Regions from separate parts of the Streptomyces sp. CNT372 genome, predicted to be linked through region 1. Evidence: predicted binding sites of a transcription regulator. Region 1 holds the regulator's gene; the other holds the start of a gene.
The links. Region 1 encodes HspR, which represses chaperone genes until heat shock. Its sites were predicted from a motif close to TTGAGNNNNNNNNNCTCAA; they were not measured.
Positions count from the first base shown of each region.

Region 2: the regulator HspR is predicted to act here: its motif matches at 4,497-4,515, upstream of lon (endopeptidase La).

Region 1 is NZ_KB897777.1:213,578-220,108, forward strand. Features, by position in the region: gene clpB (ATP-dependent chaperone ClpB) at 1-648, opposite strand, end outside; gene C593_RS0103515 (TIGR03618 family F420-dependent PPOX class oxidoreductase) at 810-1,214, shown strand; gene C593_RS0103520 (hypothetical protein) at 1,351-1,668, opposite strand; gene C593_RS28750 (hypothetical protein) at 1,665-1,886, opposite strand; gene C593_RS0103530 (helix-turn-helix domain-containing protein) at 1,979-2,998, shown strand; gene C593_RS0103535 (heat shock protein transcriptional repressor HspR) at 3,156-3,605, opposite strand; gene dnaJ (molecular chaperone DnaJ) at 3,607-4,791, opposite strand; gene grpE (nucleotide exchange factor GrpE) at 4,822-5,481, opposite strand; gene dnaK (molecular chaperone DnaK) at 5,478-6,531, opposite strand, start outside.
Region 2 is NZ_KB897776.1:295,323-301,853, reverse strand. Features, by position in the region: gene C593_RS0101230 (hypothetical protein) at 1-345, opposite strand, end outside; gene C593_RS0101225 (GNAT family N-acetyltransferase) at 834-1,478, opposite strand; gene C593_RS0101220 (nucleotidyltransferase domain-containing protein) at 1,598-2,500, opposite strand; gene C593_RS0101215 (YfbM family protein) at 2,713-3,216, opposite strand; gene C593_RS0101210 (hypothetical protein) at 3,284-4,033, opposite strand; gene lon (endopeptidase La) at 4,538-6,531, shown strand, end outside.

The sequences.
Region 1 (6,531 bases):
GACGGCGGTCTTGCCGACGCCGGGCTCGCCGATGAGCACCGGGTTGTTCTTGGTGCGCCGCGAGAGCACCTGCACCACGCGGCGGATCTCCTGGTCCCGGCCGATGACCGGGTCGAGCTTGCCCTCGCGTGCGGCGGCGGTGAAGTCCGTGCCGAACTTCTCCAGCGCCTTGTACTGGCCCTCCGGGTCGGGTGTGGTCACCCGGCGCCCTCCTCTGGTCTTCGCGAACGCGTCGAGCAGCTTCCGCGCGCTCGCCCCCTGGTCCTGGAGCACCTGTCCGCCGGCCCCGCCCGTGGCGGCGATGCCGATGAGGAGGTGCTCGGTGGAGACGTAGTCGTCACCGAGCTCCTTGGCCCGCCGGCCGGCGTCGGCGATGACGGCGAGCAGTTCGCGGTTGGGCCCGGGCGGCGCGACCGTGGAGCCGGTGACGCTGGGCAGCGCGGCGAGCACCCGCTCCGCGCCGGAGCGCACGGCGGCCTGGTCGGCCTCGACGGCGGCCAGCAGGTCGGTGATGTTCTCGTTGTCCCGGCCGGTCAGCAGAGCCAGCAGCAGGTGGGCCGGGGTCAGGTCGGCGTGCCCGTCCTGCACGGCACGGCTGCTCGCGGCGTTGATCGCGTCCCTGCTCTTGTTGGTCAGCTCGGCGTCCACGTTCGGTGTCTCCTCCTCGCCCGGCGGGGTGCTTCGGCCCTCGGTACGGACCGATACGGACCTGTCATGGGTACTGACTCAACCAGCGTACACAAAGTTGAGTCCATTCCGCTCAAGGTACCGGATGCGCCGTTCCCGGGTCCCGGGGATAGGTTCCGCCCATGGCCATCGATCCGCGCAACCCCGACGCGCCCTACCTCGCCTTCTGGCGCGAGCGGCACGTCTGCACCCTCACCACCCCGCGCCCGGACGGCACCCCTCATGTGGTTCCGGTGGGGGTGACGTACGACCCGGAGGGCGGTGTGGCCCGGGTCATCGCGAGCGGGCACAGCCGGAAGGTCGCCAACGTGGCGGCGGCGGGATCGGAGGGCGCCCGGGTCGCGGTCTGCCAGACGGCGGGACGGCGCTGGGCGACGCTGGAGGGTGTGGCGCGGGTCCTCACCGACGCGGCGTCCGTGGCCGACGCGGAGGCGCGCTACGAGGTGCGGTACGGCCATCCGCCGCGGCCCAACCCGGACCGGGTGGTCATCGAGATCGCCCTCACCCGCGCGATGGGCCGCGCCTGACGGCGGCCGGCCCGGGCCGGCCGCGAGCGCGCCGGGAGTGTCCGGGCAGCACAACGGCGCCATCGTGTTTCAGGTCCACGATGGCGCCGCTGTGTGGGGGAAGCACCTGAGCGATCTGTAACGACGGGGGAACCGCTCAGGCACTGCGGGGGGTGGCGGTGGCGTCCGACTCGACGAGCTGGTGGTCACGCGCGTCGAGATTGACGAAGATCATGCCGTACCTGATGGCACAGCGGACGGGCTGCGGTGCGCCTCGCGGCCGACGGAGGCACCGGTACGCGCGGACGTCCTCGTCCTCCTCGCGAGCGACGACGATCGGCTCGCCGAACAGGGTGACCATCAACGAGTCGCCACGGTGGGGAATAGCCGTGACGAGATCGATGAAATGCCACCCGGACCGGTAGGCCGTGGCCATCTCGCGCCGGAAGACCCGGTCGTCCGGGGGGATGGTCATGCGTCCGCACCCCGGCCGGTGGGCGCGCTCTCCCACGAGAAGTCGTTCCCGACGGCGACGGTCACCTTCGCCGGCCCGGACTCCCAGCTCGGGTCACCCGGAACGGCGAGCACCTGCGCCGGCTCGGACTCCCAGCTCGGGTCTCCCAGGGCGGCGAATGCACTGAAACCCGCCACAGCAAGACCGAGCGCGCAGAATATACGAACCATCCTGTTCATGGAGGATCTCCACCCCATTCTGTTCAATACCCTCCCCCCGCGTCTAAGACGATGTCTCACGCCGAATACTTCCACCAGCGAGCACAGGCATCATGTTCCTGTATTGCAGGACCCTGAGGGGGTGTCAAATGGTTTCTAATCATGATGGTTTCGGACATAACCACAGTGCCGGCGAACTCTGCGAAGCGGGCAAAAAGCTCTACGCGGCGGCACTGCGATCCGGCCAACTGTCCCGCTCAGAGGTGAAAGAAGCGCCCTGCCTGCTTGACCTCGCGCTGCTCCGCCCGGATCCCGACGACGCGCAGTGGCTCCGGCCCGTCCCGCCCGCCCTCGCCCTCAACCAGCTCATGCACCCCATCGAGCGCGAGATCCAGGAGCGCCGGCAGCTCGCCCTCACCGTCGCCGACACCTTCGAGCCCTTCCTGAGCCTCACCGCCCAGGACCTCTCCGCCCAGCACGCGATCACCGTGCTGGAGGGTCTGAGCCTGATCAACACCACTCTGGACCGCGTGACAGGAGAGTGCAACGAGGAACTCCTGACCGTCCAGCCGGGCAGCGGACGCCGTCCCGACACCCTGGAGACCGCGCTGCGCCGCACGGAACCACTGCTGCGCAACGGCGTGAAGATGCGCACCCTCTACCAGCACACCGCGCGCCACCACCCGTCGAGCCTGGCCTACGTCGAACGCGTCAGCGCCCAGGGCGTCGAGGTCCGGACGCTGGAAGAGATCATCGACCGGCTGATCATCATCGACCGCAAGGTCGCCTTCGTCCCGGCCCGCAGCGACCGACAGGTCGCCCTGGAGCTCCGCCACGAAGGGCTGGTGCGCTATCTGGTGGGCGTCTTCGAGCAGTTGTGGCTGCACGCCACCCCCTGGGAGGAGCAGCTCTCCTACGCGCCCGAGCTGGACGGCATCACCGGCGTCCAGCGCTCCATCGCGAAACTCCTCGTGGAGGGCCATGTCGACGACTCCATCGCCCGCCGCCTCGGGATGAACGTGCGCACCTGCCGGGCCCACATCGCCAAGCTGAACGCGGCCCTCGGCAGCGGCAGCCGGGCCCAACTCGGCTACCTGATCGCCCAGTCGGGCATCCTGGAGGAAGCACCCTGAGCCCCGGGAGCACGACGGACACCGACACCGCCGCTGCCACCGCCGGGCCCTGCCCCGACGGTGGACCGGGCGGCGGGGCCGGGCGCACGCACGGCGGCGGGCCGGGAGCTGTCCGCTCCCGGCCCGCCGCCGTAGGTGTGCGCGGGAATCCGTCCGGCTACTCCGGCCGCTTGGGCCGCCAGACCACCAGCGCGCTCGTCTGCTGCACGTCCTGGTACGGGACCAGGTCCCGCCGGTAGGACGCGTGCACCTGCGCCTCGCGCTGCCGCATCGCCGCCGCAGCGCCCTCCACGGCCGCCGACAGCTCGGCGACCCGGGACTGGAGCGCCGCGACCTGGTTCTCCAGTTCGATGATGCGCTTGATACCGGCCAGGTTGATGCCCTCGTCCTGCGACAACTGCTGCACGGTGCGCAGCAGTTCGATGTCACGGGCCGAGTACCGCCGGCCCCGGCCCGCGGTGCGGTCCGGGGAGACGAGACCGAGGCGGTCGTACTGCCGCAGGGTCTGCGGGTGCAGACCCGAAAGCTGCGCGGCCACCGAGATCACGTACACCGGCGACTCGTCGGTCAGTTCGTAGGGGTTGCGGCTGCGCCCCGGACGGTCCATGTCACGCTCCCTTCGCTGCCTGGAACAGCTCGGCCCGCGGGTCCTCGTCCGCGGTGGCCTCCCGGTAGGACTCCAGCGCCTCGCGGGCCTTGTCGCCGAGGTCCTTGGGCACGGCGACCTCCACTGTGACCAGCAGATCGCCGCGGGTGCCGTCCTTGCGCACGGCGCCCTTGCCCCGGGCGCGCATGGTGCGCCCACCCGGGGTGCCGGCCGGCAGTTTCAGGGTGACCGGCGGCCCGCCCAGCGTGGGCACCTTCACCTCGCCGCCGAGTGCCGCCTCCGCGAAGGTGACGGGCACGGTGACGGTGAGGTTGTCGCCCTTGCGGCCGAACACGGGGTGGGCGTCGACATGGACGACCACGTACAGGTCGCCCGCCGGTCCGCCCCGCTCGCCGGGCGCGCCCTTGCCGCGCAGCCGGATGCGCTGCCCGTCAAAGACGCCCGCCGGGATGCGCACCTGCATGGTGCGCGAACTCCGGGCCCGGCCGCTGCCCTTGCACACCTCGCACGGGGTCTCGGCGATCAGGCCGCGGCCCTTGCAGTCCACGCACGGGTCGGTCAGCGAGAACGAGCCGCTGCCGCCCCGCGAGACCTGCCCGGTGCCGACGCAGGTCGGGCACACCCGGGGGGTGCCGTTCTTGTCGCCGGTGCCCGAACACGCCTTGCAGGGCGCCTGGCTGGACATCCGCAGCGGGACCGTGGCCCCGTCGACCGCCTCGGTGAAGCTGAGCGTCACCTCGGACTCGACGTCCTGGCCGCGGCGCGGCTGTGTGCGCGCACCCGGGCCGCCGCCGCGGTTGAAGAGGCCGCCGAACACGTCCCCCAGTCCGCCGCCGAAACCGCCCGCGCCGCCGGGCTGCGCTCCGCCCTGGGCGCCCCCGAAGAGGTCGCCCAGGTCGAAGTTGAAGCTGCCGCCCCCGGCCCCGGGACCGGCCCGGAAGCCCCCGTTGCCGAACAGGGCGCGCGCCTCGTCGTACTCCTTGCGGCGCTTGGGGTCGCCGAGGACGTCGTTCGCCTCGGAGATCTCCTTGAAGCGGGCCTCCGCCTTGGCGTCGCCCGTGTTGGCGTCCGGGTGGTTCTCGCGGGCGAGTTTCCGGTACGCCTTCTTGATCTCGGCCTCGGTGGCGTCCTTGGGGACGCCGAGAACCTTGTAGTAGTCCTTCTCGACGAAGTCCTTCGTGCTCATCGACGTCCCTCCTCCCGGACGTTTCGCGCGTCAGCCCTCCTCGGGGCCACCGCTCTCCTCGTCGGCCTGCTTCTCTTCCTTGGCCGCGGCCGGGGTGGCCCCGGGCTGCGGTTCCGCCACGGCGACCCGCGCGGGGCGGATCGTGCGCTCGCCGATGCGGTACCCCGGCTGGAGCACCGCGACGCATGTGGTCTCGGTGACATCCGGCGCGTACGAGTGCATCAGCGCCTCGTGCACGGTCGGGTCGAAGGGCTCGCCCTCCTTGCCGAACTGCTGGAGGCCCATCTTGGCCGCCGCGGTCTCCAGGGACTCGGCGACGGACTTGAATCCGCCGACCAGCTCCCCGTGGTCCCGTGCGCGGCCGATGTCGTCGAGCACGGGCAGGAGTTCGGTCAGGAGGGTCGCCGTGGCGATCTCCTTCACCGTCACCCGGTCGCGCTCCACGCGGCGGCGGTAGTTCTGGTACTCGGCCTGGAGCCGCTGGAGGTCCGCGGTGCGCTCGCCGAGCGCGGTACGGACCTGGTCCAGCTGGGCCGTCAGACCCGCGGTCTGCGCTGCGTCCCCTGCCGGGGCCGCCTGGCCCTCCTCCTCGGAGGACTCGGCGGTCTCGGCGGCGTCGTCAGGTGTGGCGCCGGAGGGGACGTCGGGGTTCTCGTCGTCCGGGTCGAACCCCTTGGTCTCCTCACTCACGCGGCACCGCCCTTGCTGTCCTTCTCGTCGTCCACGATCTCGGCGTCGACGACGTCGTCGTCGGCCTTGCCCTGCTCGGCGCCCGGGGCGCCGGCTCCGGCCGCGCCGCCCTCGGGGGCGGCGTTCGCGTAGAGCGCCTGGCCGAGCTTCTGGGAGACGGCCGCGACCTTCTCGGTGGCGGTGCGGATCTCGGCGGTGTCCTCGCCCTTGAGCTTCTCCTTCAGCTCGCCGAGCGCGGTCTCCACCTCCGTCTTCACATCGCCGGGGACCTTCTCCTCGTTGTCCTTGAGGAACTTCTCCGTCTGGTAGACGAGCTGCTCGCCCTGGTTGCGGGTCTCGGCGGCCTCGCGGCGGCGGTGGTCCTCGTCCGCGTACTGCTCGGCCTCCTGGCGCATCCGGTCGACCTCGTCCTTCGGCAGCGAGGAGCCGCCGGTGACGGTCATCTTCTGCTCCTTGCCCGTCCCCAGGTCCTTCGCGGTGACGTGCATGATGCCGTTGGCGTCGATGTCGAAGGAGACCTCGATCTGCGGGACCCCGCGCGGGGCGGGCGGCAGACCGGTCAGCTCGAACATCCCGAGCTTCTTGTTGTACGCCGCGATCTCGCGCTCGCCCTGGTAGACCTGGATCTGCACGGACGGCTGGTTGTCCTCGGCCGTGGTGAAGATCTCGGACCGCTTGGTCGGGATCGTGGTGTTGCGCTCGATGAGCTTGGTCATGATGCCGCCCTTGGTCTCGATGCCGAGGGACAGCGGGGTCACGTCGAGGAGCAGGACGTCCTTGACCTCACCCTTGAGGACACCGGCCTGGAGCGAGGCGCCGATGGCGACGACCTCGTCCGGGTTCACACCCTTGTTGGCCTCCTTGCCGCCGGTCAGCTCCTTGACGAGCTCGGCGACGGCGGGCATACGGGTGGAGCCGCCGACCAGGACCACGTGGTCGATCTCGGACAGCTGGATGCCGGCGTCCTTGATGACGTTGTGGAAGGGGTGCTTGCAGCGCTCCAGGAGGTCGGCGGTGAGCTGCTGGAACTGCGCGCGGGTGAGCTTCTCG
Region 2 (6,531 bases), on a different contig from region 1:
CTCCACCACCACGATGTGGCGTGCCTCCTCGCGGGCGGCCGCGTGCACGAAGGAGAAGCCGACGCCGAGTCCGCCGATCAGCACGCTCGGCGCCACGTTGCCGGTCTCCATGGCGTCGAACGCGGCGTCGACCAGGAGGCGTTCGGAGTGCCCGTCGGAGGTGTCCATCAGGAAGGTGCCGTTGGCGATGATCTCGTGGACCGCGCCCGGGCCCTCCCCGCGCCTGCGGAGCACCACCTCGCCGTGGGGCCCCTCGCGCCGGTCCAGGACGACGGGCGCGTCCGGGTCCGGGCCGGCGGGACCGGCGGGCCCTGCGGGCGCTGCGGGGTCGGCGGGGAAGGTCATGGCGACGGCCTCCGGTGGTCTGGACGGTGGGCGCCCGCCTCCGGGCCGGACACCGGCTCCGGGTGCGTTCCGCCCGGGGAGCGGTCCCATCCTGACGGGGCGGGACGGGGGCGGACAAACGTCTTCCGCGGGGCAGCGCCTTCCCCATGCGGGGATTCGTAACCGGGGCGGGGCGGGGCGCGGTGGGCGGCGGGGCCGGGACCGCGCGGGGCGGGTGCGCGGGGTCGGGGGCCGCCGGGACCGCGCGGGGCGGGTCCGGGCGGACGGGCGCGTCCGGCCGGCGGGGCCCCGGGCGGACGGGCGGGGCCTGGTGTGAGGCAGCGACGGGCGGTTGCCGAGGCCGCGCTCCCTTCCAGGCATACCGCGCGGGGTCGGTCAGCCGGCCGAGCGCCAGGGGCCCGCCGGGCGGGCGCCGGCGGTTCACGGGAGTTCCGCGGACGTCTCCCGGGAGGGCGGAACGGACGTCCGGCTGCCCGCGGGCGGGCCGTTCAGCCCGCCGCGTGGAACAGGCTGACCAGCGGCGCCTGGACCCGCCAGCCCAGGGACTCGTAGAGCCCGCGGCCGTCCGGTGTGCCGCCGAGGACACCGGTCGTGGCGCCCCGGGCGAGGGCGGCCTCGTGCAGGGTGTGCATCACCAGGCGGCCGAGGCCCTTGCGCCGGTGCTCCGGCGCGGTCTCGATCTGGTCGACGACGGCGGTCACGCCGGTGGGGGCGATCTGCCCGCGCGCGGCGAAGGAGCCGTCGGCCGCGGTCACCAGGACCCGGGTCACCCCGCCCCGGTCCCAGGTGCGCAGGGTGTAGCCGGCGGGCACGGCCAGCGCCCCGGCGGGCCGCAGCAAAGTCCACATCAGCCAGCCCGGCTCGTCGACCTGCCAGCCCGGCCCGGCCCACCGGACGACGTCCGCCGGTTCCGCGAACACCTTCAGCCATACGGTCGGCGCGGCGACTCGTCCCGCGACCTCACGGACGGTCGCCTCGTCGTCCGCGGTCAGCACATGCCGTGTCGCGTGCCGGACCTGCCCCACGTCCACGGTGAACCCCCAGGGCGCGGCCACGGGGTCGGCCGCCCCGCGCGAGACGACCCAGCCGCGGACCCAGGCGTCGACGGCGGCGGCGGTGGATTCAAAGGACATACGCGTTCTCCTCGCCCACACCTCAGGTGGGTAATGGCTGGATCTGTGATTCAGCCATTACATCGCGAGGGTGTGCGTGTGCGCGACGGCCGGCCGGGCCCGGGCGCGGGTGATTCGCGTCACCCGGTGGCGGGAGGGGCGGGGCGTGGCGCCTTGGTCCCGTGCCACGCCGCGTACTCGGCCGCGAGCCACGGTCCGAGGTCGTCGAGGACCGGCCGCAGCACGTCCTCGCCGCCGCCCGTCTCCTCCGGCTCCCCGGGCGGGCCGGTCCGGCCCACTGCCGCCAGTCGCCGCATCTGCGCCGCCCGGTCCGGATACCAGCGGCCGAACAGCGCGGCCGACAGCTCCAGATCGCTGGTCCAGCCGCCCCAGCGCGGCATCACCAGGGTGAAGCCGGTGCGTACGACCCTCCGCGCGACCCGGCGCGCCAGCGCCGCGCGCTCCGGGCCGGCCGCAGCCGTCCCGCGTTCCAGCGACCGCCAGCGCGGGAGCGCGAGGGCGAGATCACCGTTGGTCTCCCGGGCCAGCAGGGAGGTCGGGCGGTAGGCGGGCAGCCGTGCGCCGAGGTCCTCGCCCAGGAGCGGGGTGCAGAGACAGGCGACGAAGAAGCCGAGGTCGTACCGCTCCAGGTCGCTCACCGCCGCCGCGGCCGAGTGCAGCAGGACGCCGACGCCGTCCACCACCGGATACGCGGCGTTCAGACCGGCCGCGAGGTCCGCCGCGTCCGCGCGGTCGCGGGCCGTGGGCTCGCGGTCCAGCAGGACCAGCGCGTCGAGATCGGAGACGCCGGGCCGGGCCGTCCCGCGCGGCACGCTCCCGTACAGATAGAGGCCGTGCAGTCCGCGAGCCCCGCCGAAGCGGCCGCCGAACTCCTCCCGCAGGGCCGCCACGACCGGGGTGAACGGCGGCGGGACGCGGTCGGGGGAGCCCTCCCGGGCGATCGTTCCGTCCGGTTTCAGGCCGCGCGGCGGCGCGTGCCCCGTGGTGATCGGATCGCGGCCCCCGCCGTTCCGGTGCTCCATCGCGCCACTCTCGCGCGGCACCCCCGCTCCCGCCAGCGGATTTCCACCCCGCCGCCACGGCCGGCACCGCCTCCGGGGTCCTATGAATCTTGTAGTCGCATCGCGACCGGGTGTTGAGCTGGGGCATGAAGGAACGTGTGGGTCTGTCCGGCCCGGATCTGTGCAGTTTGACCCTGCATTTTCTGGGATGCGGCGCGGAGTGGTGAGGACTGTCAGTCCAGCCAGATGAGCATGGCGTCCCCGGCGTCTGCTGCTGCCCGGAAGAACGGAACCATCGCCTGGTAATGGCTGGTCACGTAGTCGAGCGACTCGCCGCGCTCCCAGACGGGGGTCGGGTAGATTTCGGCCTCGGCGAGTTCTGCCGGATGAACGCCTTCAACAAGGGCCTCGTGAGGCGTGGCGGCGAGCGTCTCTGCTGCGAGGCGCACGCGTTCGGGGCTGAGAAATCGGGGTCGCCCGTAACCCCAGTCTTCCGCCCCGGGGATCTCTTCCTCGCCGTGAACGATGTCGACGGGGAAGTCGATGCGACGCAGCAGGAAGTCGAGCGCGTGCCATGCCTTGTCGACGTCATGGCAGCGCGCTGCCAATGCATTGGGTGTTGCGTCCAACTCCGCCTCGATCAGATCGCCGACGAACTCTTGGGCCCAGTCGGGGTCCTGGATCGCGTGGTCGAGTTCGGCAGGAGTGAGGCGGGCGTATTCTCCGATCATGCTCATGGCCGGATGCTAACTTTAGGTGCTGACAAGCAGGTCAGCAGAGGTGTAGGTGTTTGCCCAACGGGGACTACTGTGTGCTCGCCCAGTCGGCGCTGATCCGATCGGCAACTGAGAAGTCGGTGCCGCAGTCCGGGCAGGTCGCGTTCCCGAAGACGTAGGTCAGCATGTGTGCGACAACGTATTGGCTGTCGGCGAGTGCGATGTCGTGGAGACGCCGACCGATGCCTCCCAAGTCTGCCTGGCTCGTGGCCCGGAGCGGGCGGGTGTCGATGGTGTCGTCTGACAGGGCGTAGTCCTCGCTGGTGCAGAAGAAGCCGCGCTCACCAAGGACGATGAACAGGTTGGCTGCGCAGCCGGGGCAGGAGACTTCGTACTCCTCGTTCCCGAGCCCCCAAGCCAGATCCTCGCTCCATCCGACGACGCCCTCGAAGGCGAGCATGGACTCCAGGAGGTTGATGTACTCGGTGCGGTCGGTTGCTGTCCGGAGATGGCGGTTCACCGATGCCAGCAGGGCCGCGATTTCCGCCGAGTGCTGTGAGCGGACATCGCCGGCTCCATGCGGCTGCTCGGCGCCTGCCATGATTGCCCCCGCCAGGTTCAGGGCGCTGACGGCTTGTTCCCGGTCTTCGTTCTCGGCCATGCCGGCCAGCCAGGGAAGCGCTGCGAAGCTGGCCGAGTAGACGCTGCCCTGGTGGCAGAGTGCGGACCACAGATCGTTCCAGAGCTCGGACTTGGGCTCGGACACGATTCGTGACAGCAGGGCGGGTATGTCCTCGGCGGAGCCGTAGGCGTGGCTGAGCTTCTGCCAGTCGGTCATGCAGGGGATCCAATCAGGCATGGTGCCTGCCAGGAGCATTGGGGCAGGAGAACATCTGTCCCTCCTCTCTCGGATTTCTTCCCAGGGTCGTCACGGTCGCAGTTGGTAGTGGCTTTTTCCGTTTGGGGTGAGTACGTGTCTCTGCACGGGGTGCCAGGCTCGCCGGAAGACGGCGGCGGGGTAGCGGTGTGCGACGAGCGCCTCACCAGCTCGGTGGGATGCGTCGAAGACGCGAGCGCGCCGTTGCTGCGCGAGTCGGGTGGCGGGGCTGGGCGCTGGCTTCCACCGGCGGCACGGAGACCTCGCCCGGTAGTACCCCTAACGAAACTGCCACGACCCACTAACGCGAGCCCGCGACGAAACCTCAAGCTGCAGAACGAAGAGATCCACGTCGCAGGACACCTCCGGAGCGTGATCGCTCACAGCGAACAACTCCAGGGGAACATCCCGGGGCTCACATGCATTGAGTCGGTACAGCTCAACTTGACTGCCGAAGGGGAGATCATGGCTGCCGATGCCGACGACTTCACGGTCCACACACCGCTGACCCTGCCCGTGCTGCCCCTGGACGACGAGGTCGTGCTGCCCGGCATGGTGGTGCCGCTCGACCTGACCGACACCGAGGTGCGGGCCGCGGTCGAGGCCGCCCAGGCGGCCGCGCGTACCTCGGGCAACAAGCCGAAGGTGCTCCTCGTTCCCCGGGTGGACGGCACCTACGCGGCCACCGGCGTGCTCGGGACCGTCGAACAGGTCGGCCGGCTGTCCGACGGGGACCCCGGCGCGCTGATCCGCGGTGTCGGGCGGGTGCGCGTGGGCGCCGGGACGACCGGGCCCGGGGCGGCGCTGTGGATCGAGGGCACGGTCGTCGAGGAGACCGTGCCCGACCCCCTGCCCGGCCAGGTCACCGAACTCGTCAAGGAGTACAAGGCGCTCGCCACCGACTGGCTGAAGCGCCGCGGCGCCTGGCAGGTCGTCGACCGCGTCCAGCAGATCGACGGCATCTCGCAGCTCGCCGACAACTCCGGTTACTCCCCGTTCCTCACCACCGCCCAGAAGATCGAACTGCTGGAGACCACCGACCCGGTCGCCCGGCTCAGGCTCGCCACCGAGCAGCTGCGCGAGCACCTCGCCGAGCAGGACGTCGCCGAGTCCATCGCCAAGGACGTCCAGGAGGGCGTCGACAAGCAGCAGCGCGAGTTCCTGCTGCGACGCCAGCTCGACGCCGTCCGCAAGGAGCTGCGCGAGCTGAACGGCGAGTCCGAGGGCGACGAGTCCGACGACTACCGCGCCCGCGTCGAGGCCGCCGACCTGCCCGGGAAGGTGCGCGAGGCCGCCCTCAAGGAGGTCGAGAAGCTGGAGCGCGCCAGCGACCAGTCGCCCGAGGGCTCCTGGATCCGCACCTGGCTCGACACCGTGCTCGACCTCCCGTGGAACGAGCGCTCCGAGGACGCCTACGACATCAAGGGCGCCCGGGCCGTGCTCGACGCCGAGCACGCCGGCCTCGCCGATGTGAAGGAGCGCATCACCGAGTACCTGGCCGTGCGCAAGCGCCGCTCCGACCGGGGCCTCGGCGTCGTCGGCGGCCGGCGCGGCGGCGCGGTGCTGGCCCTGGTGGGCCCGCCCGGCGTCGGAAAGACCAGCCTCGGCGAGTCCGTGGCGCACGCCATGGGCCGCAGCTTCGTGCGTGTCGCGCTCGGCGGTGTCCGGGACGAGGCGGAGATCCGCGGCCACCGCCGCACCTACGTCGGCGCCCTGCCCGGCCGGATCGTGCGCGCCATCAAGGAGGCCGGCTCGATGAACCCGGTCGTCCTCCTCGACGAGATCGACAAGGTCGGCTCCGACTTCCGGGGCGACCCGGCCGCCGCCCTCCTCGAAGTCCTCGACCCGGCGCAGAACCACACCTTCCGCGACCACTACCTGGAGGTCGAACTCGACCTGAGCGACGTGGTCTTCCTCGCCACCGCCAACGTCCTGGAGGCCATCCCGGAGGCCCTGCTCGACCGGATGGAGCTGGTCCGCCTGGACGGCTACACCGAGGACGAGAAGGTCGTCATCGCCCGCGACCACCTGGTCCCGCGCCAGCTGGAGCGGGCCGGCCTGGAGACCGGCGAGGTGACGATCGACGAGTCCGCGCTGCGCAAGCTGGCCGGGGAGTACACCCGCGAGGCGGGCGTGCGGAACCTGGAGCGGTCCGTCGCCCGGCTGCTGCGCAAGGTCGCGGCCGAGCACGAACTCGGCGACCGGGAACTGCCGTTCACCGTCACCGACGGCGAACTGCGCGGTCTGATCGGCCGGCCGCACCACGTCCCCGAGTCCGCCCAGGACCCGGCCGAGCGCCGCACCGCGGTGCCGGGCGTGGCCACCGGGCTGGCGGTGACGGGCGCGGGCGGCGACGTCCTCTTCGTCGAGGCGTCCCTGGCCGACCCGGAGACGGGCGGGGCCGGACTGACTCTGACCGGCCAGCTCGGCGACGTGATGAAGGAGTCCGCGCAGATCGC